Regions from separate parts of the Weeksella sp. HMSC059D05 genome, predicted to be linked through region 2. Evidence: riboswitches for the same ligand, from Rfam matches in the RefSeq annotation. Region 2 holds a riboswitch; each other region holds the start of a gene.

Region 1 (6,587 bases), on a different contig from region 2:
AAAAGTATTGACAATACCAGGAACATATTTGCATTGGTATGCCAAGACAGAAACACGACCTGGACGAAAAATGGGTCATTTAACATTCCTAAATAATGATTTAGACGAATTAAAAAACAATATCCAACACATTAACCAAACCATACAAGTGGTTGCAAAAAAATAAAATTATGGTCGGAATAATCATGGGGAGCGATAGTGACTTACCAATTATGCAAGAAGCAGCAAATTTCTTAGCATCACTCTCTATCCCGTACGAATTGACAATAGTTTCTGCACATAGAACACCGATTAGAATGGTGGAGTATGCACAGAATGCCAAAAGCAGAGGAATACAAGTTATTATTGCCGGTGCTGGTGGCGCAGCGCATCTACCTGGTATGATCGCCTCCTTGACGACGCTTCCTGTAGTAGGCGTGCCAATAAAATCATCTAATTCTATCGACGGATGGGATTCTATTCTTTCTATTTTGCAAATGCCAAACGGAATTCCGGTAGCAACGGTTGCACTAAACGCAGCCAAAAACGCGGCAATTCTTTCTGCACGTATTCTGGGAAGTTCTAATGATGAAATTACAGAAAAATTAACTCGCTACCAGCAAGAAATGGAAGCACAAGTAGAAGAAAAAATTGAGAAGGTAAAAGAAAAATATCCGAATCGATTCGATAAATAAGAATAAAAAAGCAGCACTTGTATGTAAGTAGCTGCTTTTTTTTTACAATATTAGTACTCCCTAGGGGAATCGAACCCCTCTTTTCAGAATGAAAATCTGATGTCCTAACCGATAGACGAAGGGAGCATCAATTGCTATAGTTTTTTATTTTTTTTGACTTGTTTTGAGAATAACGCCGATGTACAATTCATTTAGAATCATACAGCGACATTTTCATTCTCTTAGAATAAAGCCTTTGCTTTATTCATACAAACAAAACACAAAAAACAATTTTTATAATGTTTCCTTAAAATATTAAGGAAAAAAAATCGCAACAGGTATTTTTTGCTGCGAAAATTTGTACTCCCTAGGGGAATCGAACCCCTCTTTTCAGAATGAAAATCTGATGTCCTAACCGATAGACGAAGGGAGCACTAGACGACTCAGGATATTATCCTAATCCGTTGATATGTTTTGCCAATTTGCTTTTCAGGTTGGCAGCTTTGTTCTTATGAATGATGTTGCGTTTTGCCAATTTATCAATCATAGAAGTAACTTTTGGGAATGCTGCTTCTGCTACTGCTTTATCCTCCTCTCCACGTAATTTTTTTATTGCAGTACGTGTTGATTTGTGATAATATCTATTTCTATCGCGTTTTACGGCGTTTTGTCTTACTCTCTTTAATGCTGATTTATGATTTGCCATAGCTAATAATAATCTTAATATAAATTATCTTACTTTTTTGGTTCGGCAAAGATAAAAACATTTTATTAATCTAAGCAAATTAAAACATAAAAATTACATGTTATTATCCTTTTTACGAGAATTCTCCTATTTAAGCAGACAATCCTCTCACCAAAAGCGGATGCAAATATAGCAAGAGTTTTGATATCTACAAATTCTTCGTAGATAAAAAATGTTAAAGTTTTTTGTTAAAAAAAGTTAAAGTAGTTAAAGTAATGTCAAACACACAGAAAAATAGATACGATTAGCAACTGGAAAACTATTTTTGTTTCGCTTTAACAGTTTTGAATACGATTTGATATGAATTTTAAAGTATTTGGAGTTTTTAGTATACTTGCAACGCTATTGTTTACCTCATGTACAACATCTTCGGTTGCTACCAATAATAATCCATTGTTAGCAAACAGAAGTTTTGCTCCACAAGCGAAATTCTTTACTCCTCACAACAAACTAATCAATAAACGTGCCATAAACGTCTCTCCAATCGAAATTAAACCAGAAGTGCAGAGTTTGGCTATTCTCAATACCGTTATAGAAGAGACAAACCATGTTTTTTCTGACTTACTTTTGCAAGAAGCAGAAACTTACTTAGGTACCCCTTACCGCTATGGCGGGACCACTCGTCGTGGAATCGACTGTTCGGCTTTTGTACGTAATGTTTTCTCTATCTTAAACAAAGACTTACCACGCGTATCGGCTGACCAAGCCAAACAAGGAGAACGTATCGCTACAGAAAACTTAAAAGAAGGCGATTTGGTATTCTTTGCAACGAAAGGGAGAGGTCGTGTAACCCATGTAGGAATTGTTCACGGAAGAGATGAAAATGGCGTTCTACAATTTATCCATTCTTCAACCTCTAAAGGAGTTATCATCACGCCAATTACAGATAGTTATTGGGGCAAAAGATATCTATACGGCAAACGAGTTCTTTAATACTTAAAACGAAAAACAAACAACATAAAAAAAGCTGCTTCAGAAACGAAGCAGCTTTTTTATATGAGGAGAATTTTTTATAAAAACTTAGTACTAGAATCGGACTTTCATCCCACCCATCACATTGATTCCGGCTTGAGGAAAGTAATAAGCTTCCCCGTAATAAAACCCATACGATTCGTATTCTTTATCGAATAAGTTGTTAATCAAAAATGTAAAATCTACTGCTTGTTTTCCTTTCATTTTCAGGCCATAGCTCAACGTAAGATCTGTTAATAGATAGCTTGCTAATTGTCCATCTACTGGCTCTGTATTCGATAAATATTGTTCTCCTACATATTTCGTATACCAGTTGATTCTGAAATTCTTGATTGGCATTACATCAAAACCTGCTCCAGCAACCCAACTTGGCGAAAGAATGGTTTGGGTATCACCGTAAGCAACTACAAACTCATTTCCTTGTGCATCATATTCGGTTGTTTTGTAGTCTTTGTTGATGTTTTTACTCCAAGTTGCATTCCCGAATACAGAAACTCTTTGGGGAACAATTGCGTATTGTGCGTCTAACTCGACTCCTGCTCGATAACTCTTTCCGATATTTTTTCTCAAAGGTGATCCGACATCATTCACCGCTCCGGTATAGACCAACTGATTTTTGTAGAGCATATAATATCCGTTGAGGTTAACCGAGAATCGTCCTGCTTTCTTATAACCTAACTCGAAATCTTGTAGATGTTCTGACTTTGGTTTTTCGGCTTGATTATATTTGTAATCGTTACGAAGTGGCTCTCGGTTTGATATTCCGTAATAGGTATAAAAACTGTGTTGATTATTTACCTTATAGTTTATACCAACTTTTGGATTGATAAAATTAAATTGATCGTCGAACGGTCGGAAATCATCACTGTCATTCTCTCCTCCTTCGTGATATTTCCCAACATAATCGATAAAACGATATTGCAAATCACCATAAAATTCCCAATTATCTAACCCATATAAAACTTTTGCATAGGCTGCAAGTTGAGATTTGGTTGCATAATTATTGTAAAATTTATAATCTGGTAATTGCCAATCGAAGTCTTTCATCCATTTTACAAATCCGTAGTGATCTCCTTTGTATTGGTTTGCAGAAAGTCCCCAGAAAAACTTGAAGTCGCCTAAGCGTTGATTTTCCATTTCCCAGTTGAAACCATAAAAATCGTTGTTTAACCATTTCTGACGAATAAGATCTGTTCTTTTCAGTTGTGTAAATTCTTCTAATTTGTACTTACTCAATCTTTCGTTTTGCTTATAATCTTCATAATACCCTTTTCCTTTGGTATAGTGTAGGGTAAGTTTCGACTTCCAGTCATCCCCCATTTTTTGATTCCACGTAAAGAAGTAATGATTTTGTTGGTAGTTATCGGTTTGATTGTCATAATACCCAATAACTTTAGACCAATCTTCATTATAGATTGCCCCCGATGGGTTGAATCTTCTATTTTCGTTCATCATTGCACGGGTTACTCCTCCCCAAGCTTGGTATGTTTTTTCGTTACCGTACATATTTTGGAAACGGAAAGAGGTGCGGTTGTTCAGCTCGTATACAGCGGTAAAATCATACGACCAAAGTTTACTTGATGCCCGTTCTATATAACCGTCAGAGCGGAGATGGGAAGCACGTACATCGACAGAAAATTTATCATTGAGGATTTTTCCTGTTCCACCTTGTACGGTATATTTTTGCGAATTGAAGCTACCATAAGAGCCTGCTAACTCTAGAAATGGATCTCGAGATGGTGCTTGCGTTTCTATGTTAACGCTTGCTCCAAAAGCGGCCATCCCATTCGTAGAAGACCCCACGCCGCGCTGGATATAAATTGCATTGGTAGAGGAAGCTAAATCGGGCATGTTTACCCAGAAAACACCTTGTGATTCTGCATTGTTCAACGGAACGCCGTTTAGAGTAACATTTACTGAGCTCTCCCCTAGACCACGAATCCGAATGGTAGAATAGCCCATTCCGTTTCCAGTATCAGAAGAGGTGAGAATAGATGTTCCACGATTGAGCAAAGTAGGAATATCTTGCCCTAAGTTGCGTTCGTTCAGTGTTTTTTTGTTGTACTTTTCTACCGAAATTGGTAGTTGTTCTAGAATCGTTAAACCTTCTAATTCGATGTTCTCTGCTCGAATACTGTCTTGCTCTTGCGCCATAAGCCACTGAGCACTAATCATTGATAAAAGAAAAATTGACCTTTTCATAAAAAATAATAATTTATGAAAGGGACACAAAGAACCATGAGAATTTTTGGTTCTAGGTGAAGAAAACCGTTTCCCTTAGCAGCATTATCTGCTCAGGTTCTATGGGTATAATCTCAGCCTTTGCAAGCACCCCTTTCTATGAGCGGCAAAGATAACATTTTTTCTATAAGAAACTCAAAAGTTCTTCTAGCTTTGGCTAACTTCTGTTTCTTTAACTGTAAGATGCTGTATACTAACGGTTACCAACTCTTTTATCGGGAATAGCTTCATCAGTTTAGGGTCCGATTCTAATCCTACTTGATCGCAAATTTTCTTAAAGATATCATATTCTACAATATATTGATCAGAAAATCCATGCGTTGCATCGTAAGCAGTGGCGGGTGTCTTGCCTAAATTTTCAGCTGCTATTTTTGGTGAAAGACCGTGCAATTCTATTAGTAATAATCCATATTTTTGTAGAAAAGGTTTCCAGTTCTCAAGGTGTTCTTGTAGGTTATCTTCAATGGCATTGTTGGATATTCTTTTACCTCTATACGCAAAAGCTCCTGTAGATGTACTGATCCGGTTGCTTGGTTTGTCTACATCAGTCCAAATTCTGTTATGGTCGAGAAAGCTTCTCATATTTAACAAATCAGACAAATGTATGCCGTAATCGTGTTGCAAGTCGTGCGCTAAGGTTTTAGGATCGGATATATCGCCCCATATAACTTTTGCCCAAATATCGTTTTGGATGAGATTTGCTCGCGTTACTCGCAGGGCGGCTTCGTTATAGTCTGCTCCGACCAAAAAAAGCGGATACTCATCGAGATATTTTCCTCGCAAAGTTTTTCGTTCGATTACTTCGTATAAATGTTGTAGCAAAGCTCCGTTTCCACTTCCCATATCGAGAATTCCTTTGGGTTGAAGATTCAGTGGACGGTTGAAGATATCGATAATAAATTCATCTATAATTTTGAAATACGTGGCATGTGCTCCTCCACTTCCCCACACATTCATCTCTCTATGAACATGCTTTTCATCTTGCCCCTCTTCTATTTCTCTTATTTTTTTTGCAACCCCAAAAAGCAGCTCATTTAGCTGTGCGAAAAGAGGTAAATAAGAAACTGTTACTCCGTATGCTGTTGCGCGACGCGCAAAGAATAAGCCAACTGGGGTAAACTGGAAATTTTTACCTTTTTTATCGAACCATCCTAATTGGGCCAATGCAGAGAGTATTTTCTCGAAATGTTGGGGATTTTTGTGGTATTCGTCTGCACTAAATGATGCTTCCATAAAATACTTATGAAACATTCCACTCATCCCTAACCGTACGGCCAATGGTGCAATCAGAGCCCCTTCTATGTGTTTGCAGATTTGATGATGAAGTTTTTTATTTTCTAATGTATCTTGATGGGTCGGGACTATATATTTCTGATATTTGGTATATAGTTGCATCCATAGTGTGCAAAATTCTTGGTTGGTTTCTATACTATTGTACACCACTTCGTTTGACAAGTAAGCTGCTAGGTCTTGATAAATCTCATAATTACGGAAAGCGCGTTCACTATATTTTGACAATGAAATCGTAACCTCATCGGTAGAGTTATCTACTTCGTGTAGCAAATAATTCTGCGAAGCTAAAACATGAAATGCTACATTTAGATAGCCTTCGTTCGCCTGAAATTCTTCTGCTACTTGCTTTAGGGATACTTTTTTGCGTGTTAATAAAAAGTGTAATACTCCTCTTTTTGCCAAGGCAGATATGATTGGTGCCACAACAATTCCGTCTAGATGACGAAAAATGGTTTCGCGTAATTCTCTTTTATCCATAAATTAAAAATACAAAAAAACCGATACAAATATCGGTTTTCTTGTAAACTATTTTTTCTTCCTTAAGTTTGAAGAAAGTTTATTGATCGATACGCAAAAAAGCTCCTTTATGATTAAATTTCAACTCTAATCCGTCTGATAATTTCACCTCGTATCCTCTTTTTTCTTTCTCTACTTTATAGACCTGTGCATTTGGGTAGTGTTTT
Region 2 (6,587 bases):
ATCCTAATAAATGGAGCACAACGCAGAGGTACAGAAATTGAATGTTGGATAACCATAATTTACATAAATCAATGGAGAACGAACGTAATGCAAAAACTAAGCAAATTTTTTATTTTCTAAAATTGGCATGTTGAGTAGCCGTGAAAAAATCTCGAAATATTTGGTGCAATAACTCATCGTTTTTTGATGCCTTCATACCCAAAATCAAATAAACATCCAACATCAAATGGGTTAAATGATGAAGCGCATTGGTGCAAAATCGATGCACTTCTTCTATAAATTCAACCAAAATAGTGTTCTTATCCATCAAAATACGTTCGCTCTGTTGTGCATAATTCAACAGCTTTTCTGAAGTCTGATCTACAAAATCTTTCAGTAACTGAATTTCTTGATCGGATTTGTAATTTGTTGCTTCTTCGGCAAAATGTGTAGCCATGCCTAAATAATTGACCATTAAAGTAGCATCTGCAAACAAACGAAACGGCAGGTGGCTAATCAAATCTTGGGTATAAAACTCATCATACACAAACGAATCTTCTCGGGATATGGCAGCATTTTTCACTTCAAATGCATAGGTATGCGTGGCGCGCATTCCCATAAAAGGCCAAGACGGATGAAGGCTTACTCTTTCTTTTGGGACGATAAATGAGCGAACAATCGGCTGTTGATTATCACCAAGGCAAGGTTGTCCGTTTTCGGTAATTTGTGCATTCAGGGTAAAATGAGAAAGATAACTAGCACCCGTAGCATGCATCCATCGACCGTTTAGGATAAATCCAGAAGACGTTTTTTCGGCCGTTCCGCCAACCATACCACTGCCACCTACAAAAATATCAGGAGAAGAGAAGAGCTCCTTGGCTTTGGTGGGTAAAAGATTTCGGGCAAAATAATGAGCACCAGAACACAAGGTAACCGTCCAACCGAAACTTCCGTCTATAAAGGCTAGAGATTGTAATAGTTGCAAACCATCAACAAAAGAAAGTTCTCGTCCGCCATATATTTTTGGTACCCAAATTTGTAAGTATTTTTGTTGATGAATTTCGGATAAAACCTTATCGGATAAAGCTTCGGCAAGAAGTAATTCTTCACGCATTTCCTTCCTAGACAGCATGGGGCGAGTTTTTGAGAAGTTTTAACCATTTGAAATAAGCAGAGGTAGCTACCAAAAATAAAAAAGCACTCAATACGGCATAGAGGTATAAATCTTTATGAATCATCAGCGGTATTGAGATAAAATTGCTAATGTTGAGCAATATCCAATTTTCTATTTTTCGTTTGGCCATTAGCCACATACCGGCCCAAGCGAATGCACTCACCAGAGAATCCCACAAAGGCACATCAGAATTGGTAAAGTACGTCAGGGCGAAATAGAAAATCAGAAAGCTGATTACGACAATACAGACTACTTTTATCCAATCCTTTTTGGTTGAAGAGGAAATAGGTGTTTCTTGTTTTTGTTTGCCAAATGTCCAGAACAGCCAACCGTAAATACTCATGACCAAATAATAAATATTGAGGGTAAATTCGGCATAAAGTTTTGCAGAAAACATGACCCAAAGCGTCAGTGAAATTCCGCCAATTCCGAACAGATAGTTAATCGGTTTATTGAGCCTTGCCAAGAGAACTTGTGCAACAGAGAAGGCTACACCGAGCCATTCCATCCAGGTGATTTTTGATAAGATTTCCTGCATAATATTGTTTTTATTCTAGACAGGAGATGATAAGTTTTCAATCCCTACGCCAGCATTATCCGGATCAGGTATTGCACTCGGTGCATGGGTATCATCTCAGCCAATTTTTGGCACCCCATTGAACAGGCAAAAGTCGGATAAAATTTAGTAATAAAAAAATTGAGTTCTCAATGAATAAAATCTACATCGTATCCTAAATAAAAAATCTATATCTTTGTAGGCGAAATGAAAAGCATGCACAACATATTACGCGTACCATTTTTTAGTGAGTATCTTCTACCGATCTCTATGTTCGGTAGGCCTGTGTATGTTTTAGAATAAACAAATAAAGACAATCTCATAGACAACCCGAACAGCAATGTTTGGGTTTTTTGTTGGTATGAAATAAGAAAAAAATCAACATGATAGAAGAATTAAAAGAAAATGTAGAAATTATTCTACCCGAAAACGGATTAGAACAGAAGCTGAAACAAGCCAAAGAAGAAAACCGAAAATTAATTATTAAACTGGGATTCGATCCTACCGCTCCTGATTTGCATTTGGGCCATGCGGTGGTATTAAAGAAGTTGAAACAATTCCAAGATTTAGGACATCAAGTGGTGATTTTGGTCGGGAGTTTCACCGCGCGTATTGGCGATCCGACGGGTAAAAATAAAGCAAGAAAACCACTAAGTGCAGAAGAAGTGCAGCATAATGCACAAACCTATATCAATCAATTATCTAAAATTATCGATGTAGAAAAAACAAAAATTGTGTACAATTCTACTTGGTTAGATGGTTTGAGTTTTTCGGCTATAATAGAATTACTATCTCGAGTAACGGTTGCGCAATTGATGCACAGAAACGATTTTAATAAACGTTTTACAGAAAATACGCCGATTGCCATGCACGAGCTGGTGTACCCGATTTTGCAAGGGTATGATTCTACCCAAATAAAAGCAGACATCGAGATGGGAGGAACGGACCAATTGTTCAATTGTACCATGGGACGTCAGTTGCAAGAGTCATACGAAGTCTCGCCACAGATTGTAATGTGTATGCCATTATTGCGTGGGTTAGATGGAAAAGAAAAAATGAGTAAATCGATGAATAACATAATCGGACTTACAGACGAACCGAACGAAATGTTTGGTAAGACCATGTCTATACCAGATGATTTGCTAGAAGAATACATCAACTTGGCGACAGATTTTTCTATAGAAGAAAAAGAACAATTGAAAAACAGAATTGCTTCGGGAGATAACCCAATGAAAATAAAAAAAATAGTGGCTAAAAATATAATTACTCAATACCACAATGCCGAGGCAGCAGAAGGCGCAGAGGTTTTTTTCAGTACACAATTTCAGAACAAAAATTTTGATGAAAAAGTTTTCGAACCGGTAAAGATCAACACTTTACAAAATATAGAAAACAACCGAATGAGTTTATTAGACTTGTGTCATCAACTGAAAAAAGATAGTTCTCGTTCGGCAGTCCGTCGTTTGATCGAAGGTGGTGGAATCCAAATAGATAATGAAAAAAGAACAGATGCCAATGAGTCGATTGTTTTGAAAAACGGCATGAAAATAAAAATAGGAAAAAGAACTTTTTACGAATTGATCAATTAATTAGGAAAACATATTCGGTACGAATAAACTAATTTATCCGTATTTTTATATAAGTTTGGATAACTTTTTGAGACTATTGAATTCTATTTTTCATAACACAAAATTATAGCATGGATATACAAGTTAGACGCTTAACGATAGAAGATTATGAAGATCTTTTGCAATCGGAACAAGAAGCCTATAAGAACATAGACGAAGAAGATTGGCAACGAGAAGATATACACGAGTTGTTACGTATCTTCCCAGAAGGCCAGTTTTGTGTAGAAGTTGATGGGAAAGTAGTGGCTTCTGCATTGGCGATCATTGTAAACTCGAAAAAAGTAAATCTCAATACCTCTAATTATGAAGAAATCACCTCGAATGGGAAGTTTACAAAGCACGATCCAGATGGTGATGTAATGTATGGAATAGAAATTTTCGTACATCCTCAGTACCGTCAATTACGGTTAGGTAGAAGATTGTACGACGTACGAAAAGAGTTGTGCGAGGAAATGAATTTGAAATCAATAGTTGCAGGAGGTAGAATCCCGAATTATCACAAATATGCAGCTGAACTGACACCGAGAGAGTATGTGGATAAAGTAAAAAGAAAAGAAATAATCGATTCTACTTTGACATTTCAGTTGGCAAACGATTTTCATGTAAAAAAGATCCTAAAAAACTATCTTAAAGATGATACCGAATCGATGGAGTATGCTACGCTTCTCGAATGGAACAATATATACTATGAACCCGATCTGATGTCCAGTTCTCCTACCAAGAGAATTACACGTATAGGATTGGTACAGTGGCAAATGCGTGCTTTTAGAGATTTGCAAGATTTCTACGAACAGGTAGAATTTTTTGTGCAGACCGTAAGCGATTATGGAGCCGATTTTCTTTTGTTTCCAGAGTTTTTCAACACTCCGCTAATGAGTCCATACAATCACCTGAAAGAAGTAGAAGCCATGAACCGATTGGCCGAATTAACAGACGAGATTGTAAAGAAAATTCAAGAATTTGCTATCTCATACAATGTAAATATTATTGCAGGATCCATGCCGACAATCGAAAACGAGTTGTTGTTCAACACTTCGTTTCTATGTCATCGAAACGGACAGCTCGATTCGTACAGCAAAATGCATATTACCCCAAACGAATTTCGATATTATGGAATGGTCGGAGGAAATGAATTAAAAGTTTTTGATACCGATTGTGGAAAAATAGGCTTATTGATTTGTTATGATGTCGAATTCCCAGAAACAGCAAGAATATTAGCCGATCAAGGAATGCAAATTTTGTTTGTACCCTTTATGACCGATACCCAAAATGGTTATACACGAGTAAGAAGTTGTGCCCAAGCCCGTGCGATCGAAAACGAATGTTATGTGGCGATTGCCGGTTCGGTAGGGAATCTTCCGCGTGTGAATAATATGGATATTCAGTTTTCTCAATCGGCTGTTTTCACACCTTCTGATTTTGCTTTTCCTACCAACGGGGTGAAATCAGAAGCCACACCCAATACAGAAATGGTGCTGATTACCGATGTGGATTTGTATGCACTCAAAGATTTACATGAATATGGGACCGTGAAAACCCTGAAAGATCGCCGACACGATATGTATCGTGTAGTGCAGTCTAATGTTTCTACAGTAGGAAAGCCAAAAAATTCTTAAAAATTTATCCCCCTTCGACTCCGCTCAGGGTTGTGACCTTCAACTCCGTTCAGGGTTGTGACCTTTGGCTGGGCTCAGGGTTATAACAGTTTCCTTATATCGTTATTTCAAAGGAAGTAGAAGCGATCAAATTTACCTAATCCATTGCCCAAAAAGGTGATTTTATTGTTGCGCTAAGCGATGCTGTTGCCAATGCGATAGAAATTATACAGCACCATTTGGATCAAGAAAATTTAGATTAATGGGTTTTGTACGAGAACACATAAATAATTTACTTTTCTTAATTTTGCTCTGTGGATATTCATGATAAGTTAAGACAGATTGTGCGTACGATACCCGATAATTTATGTGGTGTGTATTATTTGCATAATCAAAATGATGATATAATTTACAATGGTAAAAGTGTAAATATTAAGAAAAGACTCCTACAACATTTTAGGTCAAAAGTTACGAAAGAAGTTAAACTCCAGATGTTTACTTATCGTGTAACTTATGAAAATGTTGGAAATGAATTGATTGCGTTGCTGAGGGAGTCTGAATTGATCAAAGAATTTTTACCTATTTTTAATCGTGTACAGCGAAAAGTTAAGTTTTCGTATTCCATTTATAAAGAAAAGAATTTACAAGGTTATGATTCTCTCCTTGTTAGAAAGTTATCGAATACAGGTAAAGAAGTAATTGTATTTTCGACTTTGCAAGAAGCTAAAAATTATCTCTTTACTTTTACCGAAAAATATAATTTATGTCAGAAAATAAATGGTTTGTATTCTTCAAAATCTAGTTGTTTTCAGTATAGTTTAAAGGAGTGTAAAGGTGCTTGTATTTCCTTAGAAGATGTAAAAACTTATAATTTAAGAGTAGAACAATATTTACGTACGATAAATTTACCTAAAAAAGATATTTTAATTGAATTGAAAGGAAGGACATCGTAAGAAAAAGGACTTGTTTTCATTAAAAATGGTATCTACCAAGGATTTGGCTATTGTCCTATCGGGCTTTCTATTCCCGAAGAAATGCATTCTTATATTGATCCAAAACAAGATAATAAAGATGTTAGAAAAATATTATTTCGCTTCTTAAAATCAGAATAATTTAGATCAATTATTGATACTTTAGAGTAAATATTTCCAACTGTTTTTCGTTAGTAGAAACTCTAATTTATTTTGTTTTTTTTACAATCTAATATTCTCGAAAAACCAAAGGTAATCATTCGATCATCTTTTTTGTTTAAAATACTATTTTTCAACACTTGTGCTGCAATCATCGAAAAGGTAATACCATTTCCTCCATATCCCAAAGCATATAAGATTCGACTATTTTTTTTCCATGGTCCCATAAAAGGCAAACCATCTTCTGTAGAACTAAAGGTTCCGCACCACGCCATCTCTGTCTTGAACTCAATTGTTGGATAAAGCTTTTTGAATTTTTGTTCTAAAGTTTTTATTTTTTCTCGAAGCAAATCGTCTCGTTTTACTGGGTTCTGGAAATCTTCATCTTCACCACCAACAATCAGGCGGTTATCTTTTGTAGTTCTCATATACAGGTACGGATCTGCAGTTTCCCAAATCAGACTTCGGTGTGGCCAAATATTTTTTTCGGGCATTGGCGACGAAATAATAACGTACGTGGAAATT
Region 3 (6,587 bases), on a different contig from region 2:
TACACCTGCAGCATTCACTTTTAGAGGGATATACGAACGTACAGAATCTGTTACAGAACGTATATAACTACTGCTACCGGTTTGTGCTCGTCGTACGTATTGTACAGGTACTTTTCGTACGGCAGAAACTATCATGATACAAAAAGCTATTACCAGAATTAGACCAAGAATTTCTAGCAAGAAAAACATTCCGCCAGAGGTATCTGTTTCGAAAGAATTCATTAATGCTCTTGGTAAATCTGCTAAAATCCCTACCATAATCAAAATAGATATACCATTCCCTATTCCTTTATCGGTTATTTTTTCACCTAACCACATCGCAAATATTGTACCCGTTACCAAGATAATGATTGATGGAAACCAGAACCAAAAATTCGATGGTGGCAATAAGTAAAATGCATACCCAGAAGAAGGATCATACGGGAGGATTTGTGATGTTGTCAACGTGAGATAAGCAGGTGCTTGAACCAAACAAATCCCGATGGTTAACCAACGAGTTATCTGATTGACTTTGTTTCGTCCACTTTCTCCTTCTTTTTGTAATTTTTGTATGGAAGGTACTGCCAGTCCCATTAACTGCACCACGATGGAAGCAGAAATATAAGGCATGATTCCCAATGCGAGAATCGAGGCTCTACTAAAAGACCCTCCTGTAAAAGAATTCAACAATCCAAGGATACCCGTTTTACTGTGTGCTTGATCCTCTATAAATCGATTCACTTCATTGATATCAACCCCTGGAAGTGGTACATAAGAACCGAATCTGTATACCAATAACAAAGCAAAAGTTAATAATAACTTTTGCCTTAGTTCTTTAATATTCCAAATATTTTGTAGGGTCTGTATAAAACCTTTCATCCAAAAATATTTACTTCTCGTTAATTAATTCTGCTTTACCTCCAGCTTTTTCGATCGCTTCTTGGGCAGTTTTTGTAAACTTATCTGCTGTAATATTTAATTTGGCAGTCAACTCTCCACGACCTAAGATTTTCACTAAATCGTTTTTGTGTATCAAACCTAATTCTAACATTACTTCCCTGTTCAAGGTATCGGTAATTTTCTTTTCATCTACAAGTGCTTGGATTGTATCTAGATTGATACCTTGATACTCTACACGGTTTATATTTTTGAAACCGAATTTTGGTAAACGTCTTTGTAAAGGCATTTGTCCTCCTTCGAAACCGATTTTTTTAGAGTATCCAGAGCGCGATTTTGCTCCTTTGTGTCCGCGTCCTGCAGTAAGACCGTTTCCACTACCTTCTCCTCTACCTTTACGGAATTTATTTTTTGTTGAACCAGGTGCTGGTTTTAAATTACTTAAATTCATTTTCTAACTCTTTTAAAGATTAAAAGCGCTTAGGCCTTTTCTACTTCTACTAAATGTTGAACTTTACGGATCATTCCTTCGATCTGAGGGGTAGCGTCATGTTCAACTACTTGATTTAATTTGGTTAACCCCAAAGCTATTAAAGTTGCTTTCTGAGATTTTTCACGATTAATAGCACTACGTACCTGTTTTACTCTTACTTTGCTCATGAAATTATTTTTTACCCGTTGAACACTTGACTAACTGAAATTCCGCGTTGACGAGCTACTTCTTCCGCACTTCTCAAAGATAATAAAGCGACAAAGGTAGCTTTAACCGCATTGTGTGGGTTCGACGAACCTTTCGATTTTGATAACACATTACGCACCCCCGCAGATTCTAACACTGCACGTACAGTACCACCCGCAATTACCCCGGTACCTTCAGCTGCCGGACGGATGAAGACTTGCGCCCCACCGTAACGAGCTTCTTGCTCATGGGGAATTGTTGCACCTTGTAATGGAATACGGATTAAGTTTTTCTTAGCATCTTCGATCGCTTTTGCAATAGCAGATGCTACGTCTTTAGACTTACCTAAACCATAACCTACTACTCCATTCATATCTCCTACGACAACGATTGCCGAGAAACCAAATGCACGTCCACCTTTTGTTACTTTTGTTACACGTTGTACTCCAACTAAGCGATCTTTAAGATCTAATCCTATTGGCTTTACTCTTTCTACGTTATTGAATCCTAACATAATTTCTTTTCTTCTTTTTTAGAATTTTAATCCACCTTCTCTAGCTCCATCTGCTAAAGCTTTGATTCTACCATGATAAACGAAACCATTGCGATCAAATACAACTGCTTCTACTCCTTTTGCTTTTGCTTTCTCTGCCAAAGCTTTCCCTACTGATGCAGAAACTTCTGTTTTATTTCCTGCCGCAATTCCTTTCTCACGTGATGATGCTGATACCAAGGTAGTTCCTGTGTTATCATCAATAATTTGTGCGTAGATTTCTTTGTTTGATCGGTAAACTGATAAACGTGGTTTTTCAGCTGTACCAAAAATATTGCGACGTACGCGTCTTTTTATTTTTTGTCTTTTTTCTACTTTAGATAATGCCATTTTTTACAAGTTTTTACGCAGATTTACCTGCTTTTCTTCTTACTATTTCACCAACAAATTTGATACCTTTTCCTTTATAAGGCTCTGGTTTACGGAAAGAGCGGATTTTCGCTACTATCATCCCTAATAATTGCTTGTCGTGTGAGCTTAAAATTACAATTGGGTTTTTCCCTTTTTCAGTTACAGTCTCTACCTTCACTTCTTCCGGCATCTCCATAATGATGTTATGAGAAAATCCTAATGACATATCTAATTTTTGTCCTTGGTTAGATGCTCTATACCCAACCCCAACCAATTCTAAACTAGTTTTGAAACCTTCCGTTACTCCTACTACCATATTGTTAATAAGAGCTCGATACAATCCGTGTAACGAACGATCTTCTTTCGAATCTGACGGACGAACTACCGTCAACACTCCGTCTTCTATTTTCACATCAAATCCTTCTTTCAACTCTTGAGTCAAAGATACGTTACCGTTTTTCACTGTTACAACATTATCTTTAAACTCTACGTTAGCTGATGAAGGTAATGTAATTTGTGCGTTTCCTATTCTAGACATAATTTCTTCTGCGTTAATAGATTAATAAACAAAACATAATACTTCACCACCTACGTTTTCTCTACGTGCCTGTTTGTCTGTCATCACACCACGAGAGGTTGATATAATGGCAACACCTAAACCGTTTAAAACGCGAGGCAATTCCTTCGCTCCTGCATACTGACGCAAACCAGGAGACGAAGCTCTTTGAAGCTTTTTAATTGCTGGTTGCTTAGTTAATTTGTCATACTTCAATGCAATTTTGATTGAGTGATGACCCTTCTCATTAGTCTCGAATTTATAATTCAAGATGTAACCTTGCTCAAAAAGAATTCTTGTGATTTCTTTTTTCAAGTTCGACGCAGGAATCTCCACAACTTTGTGCCCTGCCATCATTGCATTTCTTACTCGGGTAAGAAAATCTGAAATTGGATCTGTGTACATAAATAATTCTATAGTATAGAGTTAGCCCTTCTAACTCTACTTTTAGGATTAAACTTTACTATTTAATGCTCTATGCATTTGGGTTGCAAAGATATTTATTTTTTTTTATTCTACAAAATGTGCATCAAATAATTTATTATTAATCGTATTAATTATTAGGGATTAAAATGAAGCATAAAAACAAATCTTATATTTTCTTACACATTATAATCAATCTCAACATTAATTCTTGATGTAATCTTCTTTTTATTCTTAAAAAAAGTTGAATGTCGAAACAATTTATATAAATTTGGTTTGGCTTTAGGGGTATTCTGAAAAGAATTGAGAGAGTCCCTTTGAACCTGATACGATTAACACCGACGTAGGGAAAAGCAATGTCTATGCAATTATTTAATATTTGCAACGCTTTATTTTCGAAGAAAATCCTCTTTAGCCATTAATTGTTTTATCTAAAAAATTATCAATTAATGGAAAATCTAATCATTGAAAATTTACATGCTGTCCGGATAAAAAATCCGCTTGTTCACAACATCACCAATTTTGTGGTGATGAACAATACTGCAAATGTTCTTTTGGCAATTGGCGCATCGCCTGTTATGGTGCATGCACATAAAGAAGTGGAAAATGTTGTCGAAATCTCAAATGCATTAGTCATCAATATCGGAACTCTTGATGATTATTGGGCAGAAAGTATGCTAATTGCAGCAGAAAAAGCAAATCAACTGAATAAGCCTTGGATATTGGATCCTGTTGGAGCTGGAATCTCAACCTTCAGAAACGAACTTATAAAAGAACTGTTACGCTATCATCCTACCGTGGTAAGAGGAAATGCTTCGGAAATTTTAGCTTTAGATAGCTTCGAAACTGTCCAGGGAAAAGGAGTCGACAGTACGCATCAAAGTAATCAAGCGATAAAAGCAGCACACAATTTAAATCAAAAGTTTGGGTCTGTTGTGTGCATTTCAGGTGCTTCAGATTTTATTGTATCCAACAATCTGATTATTGAAATTAAAAATGGTCATGAATTAATGACGAAAGTTACTGGTTTAGGTTGTTCGGCAACAGCTAGTATCGGTGCTTTTATTGGTCTTAATAAAAATCCTTTCCTCGAAACGGTTAGCGGTATGGCTGTATTTAGTTTAGCAGGTGAATTGGCACAGAAAAAAAGTTATGGTCCTGGAACCTTACAAATGAATTTGTATGACACGTTATACCATATATCTGCAAAAGAAATTCGAGCAAACTTAAAAATATCGGTTCATGAAGATTAATCCAACTTTTCCTTATCCTTTGTATTTAGTTATTTCTGAAAAAGATTGTAAGTATCTTCACTGGTTAGATGTTGCAGAGCAAGCAATTATTGGTGGGGTTGACATCATTCAGCTCCGGGAAAAGAATTGCAGTGTCGGCGAGTACATTTCAAAAGCTACATTATTAAAAAATATTACGGACCACTACAATATCCCGTTGATTATTAACGATTCGTTAGAGGTTGCTACCGCTGTTGACTCTTGGGGAATACATGTCGGGCAGGCTGATATATCACCTTCTAAAATTAAGAAAAATACACAAGCTCTAAAACACATTGGTTGGTCTTTAGAAAATATCAAACAATTGGATGATGATGAAATGAAATATGTACATCATTTAGGGGTAAGTCCTATATTTTCGACTCCAACAAAAACCAATACGATTACTGAATGGGGTTTTGATGGATTAAAATTTTTAAAAACTAAAACATCAAAACCTTTGATTGCAATTGGCGGGATTAATGAAAGTAATATTGCTAAAATCATACAAGCAGGCGCAGATAGTGTTGCAATTGTTTCTGCCATTTGCGGAAGTAAAAATCCAAAAAAATCGACCCAAATTTTAAAACAAATTATTAACAATAATGAATACCATGCAAAAACCCTATAGCGTCTTAACAATTGCCGGATATGATGGAAGCGGTGGCGCTGGCATACAAGCTGATACCAAAACAATTTCTGCTCATGGATGTTATGCTACAAATGTATTGACGGCATTGCCTGTTCAAAATACAAAAGGCGTACAAAATATTTACGAAATTCCTGCACAAGCAATTCGTGAACAAATTCTATCCATATTAGAGGATATTTATCCTGATGCAATAAAAATTGGAATGGTTCATAGTGTTGAATTGGTTCATATCATTTCAGAGGAATTAAAAAATTACAATAGACCGATTGTTTATGACCCTGTCATGGTTGCGACCAGTGGACATCGATTAATCAAAGAAGAAACTCTTGAAGCTTGCATAGAAAAACTTTTCCCTTTGGCTACGCTTATTACACCAAATCTTGATGAAGCAAGTATTTTGGTAAATCATAAAATTGATTCTGCTGAATTGATGCTTGCTTATGGAGAAACGATTTTAAATTTAGGTTGTCAGAATCTTTTAATAAAAGGTGGACATCTTCAGCAAGAAAAAATTATCAGTTATTTATTTCAAAAAGAACAACCTGTACAAAGTTATACCTCTCAAAAAATAAAGACAAAAAATACGCATGGTTCAGGTTGCACACTATCTTCTGCAATTGCGTGTAATTTAGCTTTGGGATATTCACTCACACAAAGTGTACAACTAGCACAAGAATATGTTGAACAAGCAATATTAGGAAGTAAAGACCTAGCAATTGGGAAAGGAAATGGACCTCTTAATCATTTATTTAATCCACAAAAATTAAAAACGTATGACATTCACAACTAAAGCATGGGAAACCATCGAACCTATTTACAATGATATTCTAAATATGCCTTTTATAATCGAATTGCAAAATGGCTCATTACCAATAGAGAAATTTCAGTTTTACATGTTACAAGATGCAAAATATTTGGAACATTTTGGACGAGTATTAGCTGCCATTGGATCAAAATCTGAAGACAATCAACAAGCCATCGACTTTTTCGAATTCGGAAAAAACGCATTAATTGTTGAACGTGCTTTGCACGAATCCTATTTTGAGGATTTTGGATTATCGCCAAACATCATCATCGAAACACAACCTGTTTGTCACCATTATTCACATTTCTTAAAAAGTACTGTTGCATTCGAACCTATCGAAATTGCATTAGCAGCTGTTTTGCCTTGCTTTTGGATTTACAAAGAAGTTGGTGATGAAATCATCAAAAATCAAGCAAAAGAA

Evidence for each region. A riboswitch is a leader RNA that binds a small molecule or an ion and turns the genes downstream of it on or off. The one in region 2 is predicted to bind thiamine pyrophosphate.
Region 1: linked by a shared signal. The riboswitch ahead of HMPREF2660_RS04880 (TonB-dependent receptor) and the one ahead of pnuC (nicotinamide riboside transporter PnuC) in region 2 are both predicted to bind thiamine pyrophosphate.
Region 3: linked by a shared signal. The riboswitch ahead of thiM (hydroxyethylthiazole kinase) and the one ahead of pnuC (nicotinamide riboside transporter PnuC) in region 2 are both predicted to bind thiamine pyrophosphate.

Annotation. Positions count from the first base shown of each region.
Region 1 covers NZ_KV798535.1:33,247-39,833, reverse strand. Annotated here, with positions in the region: gene HMPREF2660_RS04910 (5-(carboxyamino)imidazole ribonucleotide synthase) at 1-166, shown strand, start outside; gene purE (5-(carboxyamino)imidazole ribonucleotide mutase) at 171-674, shown strand; tRNA gene HMPREF2660_RS04900 (tRNA-Glu) at 729-800, opposite strand; tRNA gene HMPREF2660_RS04895 (tRNA-Glu) at 1,015-1,086, opposite strand; gene rpsT (30S ribosomal protein S20) at 1,105-1,359, opposite strand; gene HMPREF2660_RS04885 (C40 family peptidase) at 1,699-2,331, shown strand; gene HMPREF2660_RS04880 (TonB-dependent receptor) at 2,425-4,572, opposite strand; TPP riboswitch at 4,627-4,716, opposite strand; gene HMPREF2660_RS04875 (class I SAM-dependent methyltransferase) at 4,759-6,381, opposite strand; gene HMPREF2660_RS04870 (PepSY-like domain-containing protein) at 6,461-6,587, opposite strand, start outside.
Region 2 covers NZ_KV798530.1:2,464-9,050, reverse strand. Annotated here, with positions in the region: gene HMPREF2660_RS04520 (acyl-CoA dehydrogenase family protein) at 110-1,111, opposite strand; gene pnuC (nicotinamide riboside transporter PnuC) at 1,101-1,694, opposite strand; TPP riboswitch at 1,716-1,819, opposite strand; gene tyrS (tyrosine--tRNA ligase) at 2,093-3,298, shown strand; gene HMPREF2660_RS04505 (bifunctional GNAT family N-acetyltransferase/carbon-nitrogen hydrolase family protein) at 3,409-4,953, shown strand; gene HMPREF2660_RS04500 (GIY-YIG nuclease family protein) at 5,247-5,885, shown strand; gene HMPREF2660_RS04495 (NAD(P)/FAD-dependent oxidoreductase) at 6,107-6,587, opposite strand, start outside.
Region 3 covers NZ_KV798550.1:122,578-129,164, reverse strand. Annotated here, with positions in the region: gene secY (preprotein translocase subunit SecY) at 1-858, opposite strand, end outside; gene rplO (50S ribosomal protein L15) at 869-1,327, opposite strand; gene rpmD (50S ribosomal protein L30) at 1,357-1,536, opposite strand; gene rpsE (30S ribosomal protein S5) at 1,548-2,069, opposite strand; gene rplR (50S ribosomal protein L18) at 2,088-2,438, opposite strand; gene rplF (50S ribosomal protein L6) at 2,452-2,997, opposite strand; gene rpsH (30S ribosomal protein S8) at 3,019-3,420, opposite strand; TPP riboswitch at 3,713-3,805, shown strand; gene thiM (hydroxyethylthiazole kinase) at 3,888-4,691, shown strand; gene thiE (thiamine phosphate synthase) at 4,681-5,340, shown strand; gene thiD (bifunctional hydroxymethylpyrimidine kinase/phosphomethylpyrimidine kinase) at 5,315-6,151, shown strand; gene tenA (thiaminase II) at 6,135-6,587, shown strand, end outside.